DNA from 2 places in the Clostridium fungisolvens genome. Region 2 is predicted to be linked to the other one. Evidence: a T-box and tRNA genes for the amino acid it is inferred to sense, from the RefSeq annotation. Region 2 holds a T-box; the other holds one or more tRNA genes.
What was found. A T-box is a leader RNA that pairs with one kind of tRNA and senses whether it is charged. The one in region 2 lies ahead of pheS (phenylalanine--tRNA ligase subunit alpha), so its partner is inferred to be a tRNA-Phe.

Region 1 (7,049 bases), 1.3 Mb from region 2:
ATGCGTAGCCGACCTGAGAGGGTGATCGGCCACATTGGAACTGAGATACGGTCCAGACTCCTACGGGAGGCAGCAGTGGGGAATATTGCACAATGGGGGAAACCCTGATGCAGCAACGCCGCGTGAGTGATGAAGGCCTTCGGGTTGTAAAGCTCTGTCTTTGGGGACGATAATGACGGTACCCAAGGAGGAAGCCACGGCTAACTACGTGCCAGCAGCCGCGGTAATACGTAGGTGGCAAGCGTTGTCCGGATTTACTGGGCGTAAAGGGAGCGTAGGTGGATATTTAAGTGGGATGTGAAATACCTGAGCTTAACTTGGGTGCTGCATTCCAAACTGGATATCTAGAGTGCAGGAGAGGAAAGTGGAATTCCTAGTGTAGCGGTGAAATGCGTAGAGATTAGGAAGAACACCAGTGGCGAAGGCGACTTTCTGGACTGTAACTGACACTGAGGCTCGAAAGCGTGGGGAGCAAACAGGATTAGATACCCTGGTAGTCCACGCCGTAAACGATGGATACTAGGTGTGGGGGTTTCAACACCTCCGTGCCGCCGTTAACACAATAAGTATCCCGCCTGGGGAGTACGGTCGCAAGATTAAAACTCAAAGGAATTGACGGGGGCCCGCACAAGCAGCGGAGCATGTGGTTTAATTCGAAGCAACGCGAAGAACCTTACCTAGACTTGACATCTCCTGAATTACCCTTAACCGGGGAAGTCGGTACCTTTGGTACCGACAGGAAGACAGGTGGTGCATGGTTGTCGTCAGCTCGTGTCGTGAGATGTTGGGTTAAGTCCCGCAACGAGCGCAACCCTTATTGTTAGTTGCTACCATTTAGTTGAGCACTCTAGCGAGACTGCCCGGGTTAACCGGGAGGAAGGTGGGGATGACGTCAAATCATCATGCCCCTTATGTCTAGGGCTACACACGTGCTACAATGGCAAGTACAAAGAGACGCAAGACCGTGAGGTGGAGCAAATCTCAAAAACTTGTCCCAGTTCGGATTGTAGGCTGAAACTCGCCTACATGAAGCCGGAGTTGCTAGTAATCGCGAATCAGCATGTCGCGGTGAATACGTTCCCGGGCCTTGTACACACCGCCCGTCACACCATGAGAGTTGGCAATACCCGAAGTCTGTGAGCTAACCCGTAAGGGAGGCAGCAGCCGAAGGTAGGGTCAGCGATTGGGGTGAAGTCGTAACAAGGTAGCCGTAGGAGAACCTGCGGCTGGATCACCTCCTTTCTATGGAGAAATTATTAAGTACTGATGCATTTCAGACTTAATATATACGAATTCTGGTTAGAATCTCTCTCTGTTTAATTTTGAGATACCAAGTAATTGGCATCTTAATTTAATATACACATATGGGGGTATAGCTCAGTTGGGAGAGCACCTGCCTTGCACGCAGGGGGTCAAGAGTTCGAATCTCTTTATCTCCACCATTTGTGGGCTTATAGCTCAGCTGGTTAGAGCGCACGCCTGATAAGCGTGAGGTCGATGGTTCGAGTCCATTTAAGCCCACCATTGTTCTTTGAAAATTGCACATAAGTTAAAGTAAAGATATTTACTATTCTTTGTAATAAATTGATTACTAAAATGCACGCTAGTATTTTAGTAAATCAGCAAATTTGTAACTCAAATTTGATTTGATAGGTCAAGCTACAAAGGGCGCATGGTGAATGCCTTGGCATCAAGAGCCGAAGAAGGACGTGACAAGCTGCGATAAGCTTTGGGTAGGCGCAAATAGCCTGTGATCCAAAGATCTCCGAATGAGGAAACTCACGTAGGTAACCCTACGTATCCTATAGTGAATACATAGCTATAGGAGGGTAAACCTAGGGAACTGAAACATCTAAGTACCTAGAGGAAGAGAAAGAAAAATCGATTCCGTCAGTAGCGGCGAGCGAAATCGGAAGAGCCCAAACCAAAGATTTATCTTTGGGGTTGCGGACAGAACATAACATTGGTGGCTATTGTAATTGAAGATATCTGGAAAGATACACCGTAGAAGGTAATAGTCCTGTAAGTGAAACAAGAAGACCATAGTTCTGCTCCAGAGTACCACGAGACACGTGAAACCTTGTGGGAAGCAGGGAGGACCACCTCCCAAGGCTAAATACTACTTGATGACCGATAGTGAAGAAGTACCGTGAGGGAAAGGTGAAAAGAACCCCGGGAGGGGAGTGAAATAGAACCTGAAACCGTGTGCCTACAACCGATCATAGCACCATATGTGTGTGATGATGTGCTTTTTGTAGAACGAGCCAACGAGTTACGGTATGTAGCGAGGTTAAGTACTTAAGGTACGGAGCCGAAGGGAAACCGAGTCTGAATAGGGCGACTAGTTGCATGCCGTAGACCCGAAACCGGGTGACCTATCCATGGCCAGGTTGAAGCGAAGGTAAAACTTCGTGGAGGACCGAACCACGTTGGTGTTGAAAAACCATGGGATGAGCTGTGGATAGCGGAGAAATTCCAATCGAACTCGGAGATAGCTGGTTCTCCCCGAAATAGCTTTAGGGCTAGCGTCGGATATGACTAATGGAGGTAGAGCACTGAATGGGCTAGGGGGCATATCGCTTACCGAACCTTATCAAACTCCGAATGCCATATAGTATTAGTCCGGCAGTCAGACTGCGAATGATAAGATCCGTAGTCAAAAGGGAAACAGCCCAGATCGTCAGCTAAGGTCCCAAAGTATAAGTTAAGTGGAAAAGGATGTGGGATTTCTAAGACAACTAGGATGTTGGCTTAGAAGCAGCCACTCATTAAAAGAGTGCGTAATAGCTCACTAGTCGAGAGATCCTGCGCCGAAGATGTTCGGGGCTCAAACTTATCACCGAAGCTACGGCTAGCAGATTTATCTGCTGGGGTAGGGGAGCGTCGTAATCGGGCTGAAGTCGTACCGTAAGGAGCGGTGGACTGATTACGAGTGAGTATGTTGGCATCAGTAGCGAGAACTAGGTGAGAATCCTAGTGGCCGAAAACCTAAGGTTTCCTCAGGAAGGCTCGTCCGCTGAGGGTTAGTCGGGACCTAAGCCGAGGCCGAAAGGCGTAGGTGATGGACAATCGGTTGATATTCCGATACTACTGCAAATCGTTATTACCGATGGAGTGACGCAGGAAGATAGAGTGTGCTAGCTATTGGATGCTAGTCTAAGCACTTAGGTATACAGGTAGGCAAATCCGCCTGTATTAGCTGAGGTGTGATGGGGAAGGCCTTTTAGGCTGAAGTACTTGATTCTACGCTGCCAAGAAAAGCTTCTAGGGAGAAATGTAGTACCCGTACCGCAAACCGACACAGGTAGGTGAGGAGAGAATCCTAAGGCCGGCGGAAGAATTACAGTTAAGGAACTCGGCAAATTGACCCCGTAACTTCGGGAGAAGGGGTGCCTACGAGAGTAGGTCGCAGAGAATAGGCCCAAGCAACTGTTTAGCAAAAACACAGGTCTCTGCTAAAGCGAAAGCTGATGTATAGGGGCTGACGCCTGCCCGGTGCTGGAAGGTTAAGGGGAATCGTTAGCGGTAACGCGAAGCGGTGAACTTAAGCCCCAGTAAACGGCGGCCGTAACTATAACGGTCCTAAGGTAGCGAAATTCCTTGTCAGGTAAGTTCTGACCCGCACGAATGGCGTAATGACTTGGGCACTGTCTCAACTGTAAATCCGGCGAAGTTGTAGTGCAAGTGAAGATGCTTGCTACCCGCGATTGGACGGAAAGACCCCGTAGAGCTTTACTGTAGCTTAGCATTGAGTTTCGGTATTGTCTGTACAGGATAGGTGGGAGACTTGGAAGCATCCTCGTTAGGGGATGTGGAGTCGTCCTTGGGATACCACCCTGACAGTACTGGGATTCTAACCGGGCACCATGAAGCTGGTGACGGGACATTGTTAGGTGGGCAGTTTGACTGGGGCGGTCGCCTCCAAAAAAGTAACGGAGGCGCCCAAAGGTTCCCTCAGAACGGTCGGAAATCGTTCGTAGAGTGCAAAGGCAGAAGGGAGCCTGACTGCGACACCCACAAGTGGAGCAGGGACGAAAGTCGGGCTTAGTGATCCGGTGGTACCTCGTGGGAGGGCCATCGCTCAACGGATAAAAGCTACCTCGGGGATAACAGGCTGATCTCCCCCAAGAGTCCACATCGACGGGGAGGTTTGGCACCTCGATGTCGGCTCGTCGCATCCTGGGGCTGAAGTAGGTCCCAAGGGTTGGGCTGTTCGCCCATTAAAGCGGCACGCGAGCTGGGTTCAGAACGTCGTGAGACAGTTCGGTCCCTATCCGTCGCGGGCGTAGGAAATTTGAGAGGAGCTGTCCTTAGTACGAGAGGACCGGGATGGACTGACCTCTGGTGCACCAGTTGTTCCGCCAGGAGCATAGCTGGGTAGCTACGTCGGGAAGGGATAAACGCTGAAAGCATCTAAGCGTGAAGCCCACCTCAAGATTAGATTTCCCATAGCGTAAGCTAGTAAGACCCCTCGAAGAACACGAGGTTGATAGGTCGGAGGTGTAAGCATGGTAACATGTTCAGCTGACCGATACTAATAGGTCGAGGGCTTGACCAATACAAGATATTACAAAGTAAACTTAAGTGCAATTTTGAAAGAATAATCTTTCAATATCTAGTGATGATGCGTCTAAGGGTTACACCCGTACCCATACCGAACACGAAGGTTAAGACTTAGACGGCTGATGGTACTGCATGGGCGACTGTGTGGGAGAGTAAGTGGTCGCTAGGTAAATGTGGCTAGATAGCTCAGTCGGTAGAGCAGAGGACTGAAAATCCTCGTGTCCCTGGTTCGATTCCTGGTCTGGCCACCATTTATTTTAAATTAATTCGGCGCTATAGCCAAGCGGTAAGGTCAAGGTCTGCAAAACCTTTATGCCCCGGTTCAAATCCGGGTGGCGCCTCCAAAAATAAAGTCTGTAAACTTTTTGTTTACAGACTTTTGTTTTGTATAAGCTAAATAAATGTATGGTTTTAGTTAATACTAAGTATAATAAAAAATAGATACAATTGTGGATAAGTATATAAAAGAACACTATTCTGCGATAAAATTCAGAAAAATCAAAAGTTAGTCACAGAAAAATCAAAATAATACACAGTTTTTGTGGATAACTATTGTTGATTATTTTTATTTCTGTGGATTATTTATAATACGAACTCTTTAACTGGAGTTATTAAGCCTGCTTCAAAATCTATTTTAACAGAGCCACCTACTGGAAGCGTTATATTTTGATGTTCATGACCGAAAGGTAAGTTAACAATAGTAGGCTTTCTTAAGGGTAATATTTTTTGAGCAATAAGTTCATTTAGTGTGAAATTATGTTCTTTCATGTCATTTTCGTTTGGTGTAAAATTGCCTAGTATAAATCCCTTGCAGTATTTTAATTTATTAGCTAAATTAAGTTGAGTTAGCATTCTATCAATTGAATAAATCTTTTCATTCACATCTTCTAGAAATAGGATTTTATCCTTTGTATCAATTTCAAAGGGAGTTCCTAAACTACTACAAATAATAGAGAGATTTCCACCTACAAGCTTTCCGCTTATATTTTTGGTATTATGAACTTGTACTGAGTCGAAAGAATTTAAATCTATTTTATAATTACATGATCTATCCATAACGGCATTAAAAAAGCTATCTCGAGTAGTTAAATCTGAGAAATCTGATTTTACCATTGGACCATGAAAGGTTATAAGACCTAACTTCTTGTATAGATAATTTAAAATCAAAGTTATATCACTATAACCGCAAAATATTTTAGGATGTCTTTTTATAACGCCCAAGTCCAGATAAGGTAGCATTCGCGCACTTCCATACCCACCTCTGAAACAAACAATAGCATCTACTTCATCATCAATAAACATATTCATTAGATCGTAAGCTCTCACTTTATCTTCTCCCGCTAGGTATCCATACTTATCAAATACATGAGCACCGACTTTTACATTAAAACCTAAATTTCTAAAATCAGAGATTTTTTTATTTATTATTTCTGCATCATCACAACCAGCAGGGGATATAATTCCAACGGTCTTTCCAAACTTAATTCCATGAGCGAGCATGATAAGCACCTCCCAAATAAAAATATAAGAGGACCATATAGTCCTCTTGTGTAACAATCTCAATTATTATATTATTCATCAGAATCCATAATTGAGATTGAAATAGTATTTAATTTAAATAAAACTATGAAAACATATCTTTCTTATAAAGCATCCCAGCAACAAGTAGAGCTACACCCATGGTAACGCCCATAACTATGTGAAATGCATAAGGGCTGTCTTGTAATGGTAACCTAATATTCATTCCATATATTCCACCCATTATAGTTGGGATAGCTAGTAGTATGGTTAATGAAGCAAGGCCTTTCATTACTATATTTAAGTTGTTTGATATAACAGAAGCAAAAAAGTCCATAGTACTTGCTAGTATATTACTATATATTTCTGTCATTTCGATAGCTTGCTTATTTTCAATGATTACGTCCTCTAATACATCTTTATCTTCTTCATATTTTTGCATAATTTCAAGCTTCAACATTTTTTCTAAAGTTATTTCATTAGATTTTAATGAAGTAGAAAAGTATACAAGAGATTTCTCTAGAGAATGAAGTTGTATTAGTTCCCTATTTTTCATAGATTTATGGAGTCTTTTTTCTATCATAAGGCTCTTCTTGTCTATTTGTCTTAGATATATAAGATAATATGTAGAAACTCTATTTAAAATTTGTAGAATAAATCTGGATTTTTTAAATGAGAAAAAAGATTTAATTTTCCCATAAGTGAAATCACTTAATATCTTAGAATTTTTTAAACAAACTGTAATAAGCTCATTTTCAGTATGTATTATCCCCAGTGGATAGGTATCATAGGTTAAGGAGTTATCCTCCATTTCAGTAAAAGGTATATCAACTATTACAAGCATGTTTGTATCTTCTATATCAATACGAGATGCTTCTTCGTCATCTAAAGGTGCCCTTAAGAATTCTATTGGCACGGAGGTTTTTTTTGAGATAAGAAGAAGCTCTTCATCTGAAGGGGCGACTAAG
Region 2 (7,049 bases):
AAATAAGGCTCCCTTTTCTTTATCTCAGTTGCTAAATTTATTTGACTATCCAAATACTTCTTTTCCAAGTCCATAACTTTATATTTAGAACTTTGAAGCTCAAATTTTATTTCTCTATTTACTAACTTCAATGAATTATTTTCTTCTAAAAGTTTCTTTGCAGCTGCTTCAAGCTCAGCTATTTGCACACTTAAATCTTGCTGATCTTCTTTTAATTCTACATTTTTTAATTCTTCTAATTCATCATTTTTAGAATTTAAAACCTCTACTAATGATGAATTTTTTTCTTCTAAAGAAATTTTCTCTAGTTTTAAATCTTCTATAGCTTGCATCATAGATGTATACTCTTCTTTTTCTTCATCTTTTTTCCGTTCTACATCTTCTAAGCATTGCTTAAGCTCATCATTTTCTTTTTGAAGACTTTCAAAGTTTCCTAAAAGATCATTATAATCATTATTAACTTTAAAAAGTTCATCTGATATATTTATAGCTGCAAGAACAGTAGCCGCAACAGAACTAAGTTTATTATTCTTACTTAGTATTTCTTTTACCTTTTCATCAACATAATTAGCTATATAATTTAAGTACTCTTCATCATCTTTTCCCTTTAGATTATAATCAATTCCATTTATTCTTACAGTTACGGAGCCCATAACAACACCTCTTAATAATCAATATCTTTCTTTAATGTTATCATATAAATATATATAATTTCAAAGTTTATTTATAAAACTTTAATTTTACTTAATTATCCATAATCTCAATCCTATATTTTTACCTTTTATTGGATACTAGTTAACCTTTTATTAATACTTTTCTGCACCCTTGCCTTTTTTTAGGCAACACTTAAAATCTTACACTCGATTTTTTTTGCTGTATACATTAAAAATTTAGCAAAGTGATAAAACTTGATAAGCTCAGCTACCATAAAATTATATATTTTCCTTAACAGTAAAAAAGTCGCTGAAGCGACCTTCTTCAGTGAGCTTTTTTAACGCATCTGCCTTTCCGAATGCATATGAGGAAAATTTGGCAGACGACATAAATTTTATTTTTTGCTGTTTACCTTAAATAGATGTTCTAATTTCTTGAAATTACTAAGTTTAACTAGCATAAAAATCATACACTTTCCTACACAGTAAAAAAAATCAATCCCTTGATACATAAAAATATGTTAATTCAGAGGGATTGATTCTTATTTTATCAATAAAGTAATTATTGATTATTTTATCTTAATTGTGCTCCTAGCTTATATTCTAATGAACGCAATATCTTTTCATGCACTTTATTAACTTCATTATCAGTTAAAGTCTTATTCTCATCTCTATAAGAAATAGCATAAGCTATGCTCTTTTTACCCTCTGGTATTTGCTTTCCTTTATATACGTCAAATAACTTCACAGTCTCTACTAAGTTTCCACCAGCTTTTCTTATAGTTTCTTCAATTTCTTGAACTAATATAGCATCTTCAACAAGCAGTGCTATATCTCTTGTTACAGCAGGATACTTTGGTAATGGTTTATACTTTTTCTCTGTGTTAGAATTTGCATAAAGTATATCTAAATCAAGTTCTGCCACATAAGCATTTGCATCTATTCCATAGTTATCAGCTACATCAGGATGTATCTCACCAAGTACGCCTACTTTTTCTTTTCCTATAAATAATTCAGCAGTTTTTCCTGGATGATAGCTTACATTTTCACTTTGTCTCTTATATGATGGATTCTTTATTCCCATTGCATCTATGAGATTTTCAACTACTCCTTTTAGATCCAAATAATCAACATCTCCATATAGACCTATTGTAAGTATATTCTTTTCATTTGGTAATTGATTTTCATCAGCCTTTGGAATATAAACCTTACCTAGTTCAAATAATCTTGCAAATTCGTTGCTTCTTGAATAATTTCTTCCAAGACACTCCATCATTGAAGGAAGAGTTGATGTTCTCATTATGCTGTAATCTTCACCTAATGGATTCTTAATCTTTACAACATTTCTAAGTTCGCTATCTGAAGGCAAGTTTATCATATCAAATACCTTTGGACTTACGAAAGAGTAAGAAATAGATTGATTTAATCCACTTGAAATCATAGTATTTATAACTAAGTCATCTAATTTTAATTTCTTGTTCTTAGCATCCTTTGGAGAATTAGCACCAATTACTGTCATAGGTACGTTGTTATAACCGTATATTCTTGCAACTTCTTCTGCTATATCTTCTTTTATTGCTATATCAATTCTGAAAGTTGGTACAGCTATAATTAAATTATCATTTTCAATAGTTGTTTTAAGCTCTAATCTATCTAGGTATTCTTTCATTTGTTCCTTTGAAATATCTGTTCCTAAGAATCTATTCACCCAGTTAGAATCTACTGTCATAGTATGAGGCTCTTTTCTTTCATTATATATATCTATAGTTCCCTCTACTATTGTTCCAACCTTAAGTTCCTCTATAAGTGCACAAGCTCTATTTAATGCAAGTTCAGTTAAGTTTGGATCAATATCCTTTTCAAATCTTGAAGAAGCCTCTGTTCTAAGATTAAGCTTCTTTGAATTTACACGGATATTAGTACCATCAAAACTAGCACTTTCAAAGATTATCTCAGTTGTATCATCCTTAATTCCTGATTGAAGTCCGCCCATTATTCCAGCAAGACCTATAGTTTCTTCACCATCTTTTATACAAAGAACATCTGTATCTAGATTTCTTTCTATTTCATCAAGAGTTACAAACTTTTCATTTTCCTTTGCTCTCTCAACAACAATCTTGTTAGATTTAATTTCTCTTTTATCGAAAGCATGCATTGGTTGGCCAAGCTCTAACATAACAAAGTTAGTTATATCTACCACATTATTTATTGGTCTAACTCCTGCTTCTAGAAGTCTTTCTTGCATCCATGTTGGTGATGGTTCTATCTTTATATCTTTTACTGCTCTAGCCATATATCTTCTGCATAGAGCATCTTTTACTTCTACTTTTACTATGTCTTCAACATTGCCTGTTCCGCTAGTTTTATATTCTACTGAAGGATTTTTGTATTCTATCCCTAAAGTAGCTGCTGTTTCTCTAGCTATTCCGAGTACGCTTAAGCAATCAGGTCTGTTAGAAGTTATTTCAAAATCTATTACAGCCTTATTTAAACCTAATACATCTTTTATATCCTTGCCAATAGGTGTATTTTCAGGTAATATCATAAGCCCATGAACTGGTTCATCTCCAGCTATTCCTAGTTCTTCTTCAGAACACATCATTCCATTTGATGGAACACCTCTAAGCTTACCCTTCTTTATCTTTAATCCATTTGGTAGAGTTGAACCATGAAGAGCAACTGGAACTATATCATTTTCCTTCATGTTCTTAGCTCCTGTAACTATTTGAACAGGTTCCTCTTGACCAACTTCAACTTGACATATAACCAGTTTTTCTGCATCTGGATGTGCCTCTATCTTAAGAAGCTTACCAGTTACAACATTTGTTATATCTTCTCCTGAAGTTATTACTTCCTCAACCTTTGATCCTGATAGTGTAAGCCTATCAGCTAGTTCATTTGCATCTATATCTATATTTACATAGTCTTTTAGCCATAAATAAGGTACTTTCATATTAAATTCCTCCTAAAACTGATTTAAAAATCTCATATCACTTTCATATAGTTGTCTTATATCATCAATGCCGTACTTAAGCATTACCATTCTGTCTACGCCCATACCGAAAGCAAATCCGCTATATTCTTCTGGATCTATACCACAGTTTCTAAGAACTTGTGGATGTACCATACCGCATCCGTAAAGTTCTATCCAACCGCTACCTTTACATACTCTACAGCCTTCTCCTCCGCAAACGAAGCAAGTTGCATCCATTTCTGCTGAAGGTTCAGTGAATGGGAAGTGATGTGGTCTGAACTTAGTTTTAACATTTTCTCCAAACATCTTTTTAGCGAATAATTCTAGAGTTCCTTTTAAATCAGCAAAAGTTATACCCTTATCAATTACTAAGCCTTCCATTTGATAAAATATTGGTGAATGTGTAGCATCAGCTGCATCTGATCTGAATACTTTACCTGGAGAGATCATCTTTATAGGTGGTTTTTGTTTTTCCATAACTCTAATTTGTACTGGTGAAGTTTGAGTTCTTAGAACTACATTATCATTTATATAGAATGTATCTTGTTCACTTCTTGCTGGATGATTCTTTGGTATATTAAGTGCTTCGAAGTTGTAATAATCTTTTTCTATTTCAGGCCCTTCCTCTATAGTAAAGCCCATTGATATGAATATTTCCTTCATGTGCTCTAGAGTTAAATCTAGTGGATGTCTCTTGCCTACTAGGTTCTTTCTACCAGGCATAGTTATATCTATAACTTCACCTTCTAGTTTCTTTTTCTTTTCAATATTCTTTATTTCCGTGGAAATTTCATCTAATCTATTTTCAATTTCTGCTCTTACTTCGTTTGCAAGCTTACCTATGATTGGTCTCTCTTCATTAGTAAGACCTCCCATACCTCTTAATATTGTAGTTAATTCACCTTTTTTACCTAGATATTTAACTCTAATATTTTCAATCTCACTGCTGTTTTTTACATCTTCAAGAACTTTTAATGCACTATCCTTGATTTCTAAAAGTTTTTCTTTCATATTGTTTTCTCCTTTCAAAAAGTAAAACTGCATTTTTTTGCAAAATAAAAACCGCCCCTATAAAGGGACGGAGGTTCCGCGGTACCACCCTAATTAGCTTAATACTCTCTTATATATATAACGGTTCCCCGCTAACTACTACTTTATTTCACAGTTAGAACTCCTGAGTGAACTTCAGAATATATATCAATAAAGAGACTTCCAGTCTTCGATCTCTTCTCCCTGTAAAGCTAAAATATTCTTACTCTCTCATTCACAGTTTTTTCATATTCAATTCTATAGCCTATTATACATATTAATCCATGTTAGTTCAATACTATTTACATAGATTTTGCCTAACTTTTTCATAAATCATTATTGAAGCAGCCACCGAAGCATTCAAAGACTCTGCATTTCCTGGCATAGGTATCTTTGCTTTCAAGTCGCAAAGCTTATAAATCTCATCAGAAACTCCATTTCCTTCATTACCTACCACCAAAATAATTTTATCACTTAAATCTACTTCATAATAGTTAAAATCCGTATCTAAAGAGCTTGCCAGGAGCTTAAAACCATCTTCCTTAAACTTTTGTACCACTTCGAGGTTCTTATCTTCTATTATGTTAGTGTAGAATATTGATCCCATTGTACTTCTAAGAGTTTTATCATTATATATATCAACAGTCCCATCTCTAACAATAATTCCATCAACTGCTGCAGCATGAGCAGTCCTTATTATAGTACCAACATTTCCAGGATCTTGTAGTTTATCTAAAAGCACATAAAAACTTCCCTTATAATTGTTCTCACTACAGCCAATTTTTATAACCGCTATAATACCTTGCGAATTTTCTGTACCTGATAATTGATTAAACAATGATGACTTTAAAAGCGTAATTTTATCATCATTAACTTTTAAGCATATGTCTTCAAATCTTTCTTGCTTTGCTTCATCGATAATAATCTCGTCTATAGCTGCATCAGCTTTTACTGCTTCTTCAACAAATCTTAATCCTTCTATTATATATAAACCAAGCTGTTTTCTATACTTCTTTTCCTTTAGCTTCTTTAGTTCTTTAAAATGCTTGTTATCATTACTTTCAATTAAATGCACTGCTTACACCTCTGAATTATTTTCTTGATATAAATGATTCCAATTTCCCCAAATCTTCTGTTGAACCAATAGCAACTAATATATCACCCGCCTCAATTACTTCTTCAGCGTTCGGAGTTATATTTATATCATTTTCTTTTTTTATTGCCATTACGTTTATTCCAAATCTTGTTCTAAGACTTAAATCTCTTAGGTTATTATTATGCCACTCTTTCGGACTTTCTATTTCTATTATACTATAGTCAGGTGAAAGATCTATATAATCTAATATAGTTGACGATACTAAATTATGTGCTACCCTAACTCCCATATCTTTCTCAGGAAGTATTACTCTATCAGCACCTATTTTATATAAAACCTTAGCATGAAGATCACTATGACCTTTAGCCACAATATATTTTACGCCTAATTCCTTTACTAAAAGTGTAACCATTACACTTGCTTGAATATTCTCACCTATGGTTATTACCGCTACATCAAAATTTCTAATTCCTAGAGTCTTTAAAGCACTTTCATCTGTAGCATCCATTTGAACTGCATGAGTCACACTATCAGAAATTTCCTGAACAAGATCTTCATCTACATCAATAGCCAAAACATCATTTCCTAAATCATAAAGAGTTTTTGCAACAGAAGTACCAAATCTTCCAAGTCCAATAACAACAAATTGTTTATTACTCATATAACTTCCCCCTACCCTACTAATATCTTGTCCTCTGGATATTTATAATTTTGTTTTTTCTTTACTTTTGTTATAGCAACCGCAACAGTAAGAGGACCAACTCTTCCTAGATACATAGTTAATATTATCAGCATCTTTCCAATTAGGCTTAATTTAGGTGTTAATCCTAAAGTTAAACCAACTGTTCCAAAAGCAGAAGTCGCTTCATATAATAAGTATTCAAAAGGTGCAGATACTTCAGTAATTGATAGAACCATAGTTACTGACAAAACTAAAGCTAATGCAATACTAAATATAGCAAAGGATTTATAAACAGTCTCTTTTGATACTCTTCTCTTAAACACTTCTGTATCTTCTCTACCTTTTACAGTTGATATTAATGTAAAAATTAATATACCGAAGGTAGTTGTTTTTATTCCTCCAGAAGTAGAACCTGAGGACCCTCCTATAAACATTAAAATTATAGTAAGAAGTTTACCTGCAGGAGTCATATCTGCAGTAGATATAGAATTAAACCCTGCAGTTCTAGGTGTTACTGATGCAAAAAATGAATTTACAAGTTTATCTTTTAAATTCATGCCTCTCATAGTTCCAGGGTTATTAAATTCAAATAAAAACATTAAAATCGCTCCGCCA

Region 1: it encodes a tRNA-Phe, which carries the amino acid that the T-box ahead of pheS (phenylalanine--tRNA ligase subunit alpha) is inferred to sense. The anticodon was not compared.

Annotation. Positions count from the first base shown of each region.
Region 1 covers NZ_BLZR01000001.1:4,504,562-4,511,610, reverse strand. Annotated here, with positions in the region: rRNA gene bsdtw1_RS20025 (16S ribosomal RNA) at 1-1,242, shown strand, start outside; tRNA gene bsdtw1_RS20020 (tRNA-Ala) at 1,367-1,442, shown strand; tRNA gene bsdtw1_RS20015 (tRNA-Ile) at 1,448-1,524, shown strand; rRNA gene bsdtw1_RS20010 (23S ribosomal RNA) at 1,653-4,558, shown strand; rRNA gene rrf (5S ribosomal RNA) at 4,615-4,732, shown strand; tRNA gene bsdtw1_RS20000 (tRNA-Phe) at 4,739-4,814, shown strand; tRNA gene bsdtw1_RS19995 (tRNA-Cys) at 4,833-4,907, shown strand; gene bsdtw1_RS19990 (S66 peptidase family protein) at 5,146-6,063, opposite strand; gene bsdtw1_RS19985 (magnesium transporter CorA family protein) at 6,188-7,049, opposite strand, start outside.
Region 2 covers NZ_BLZR01000001.1:3,166,629-3,173,677, forward strand. Annotated here, with positions in the region: gene zapA (cell division protein ZapA) at 1-653, opposite strand, end outside; gene pheT (phenylalanine--tRNA ligase subunit beta) at 1,228-3,606, opposite strand; gene pheS (phenylalanine--tRNA ligase subunit alpha) at 3,619-4,638, opposite strand; T-box leader at 4,699-4,904, opposite strand; gene bsdtw1_RS13980 (TrmH family RNA methyltransferase) at 4,955-5,731, opposite strand; gene bsdtw1_RS13985 (potassium channel family protein) at 5,748-6,413, opposite strand; gene bsdtw1_RS13990 (TrkH family potassium uptake protein) at 6,425-7,049, opposite strand, start outside.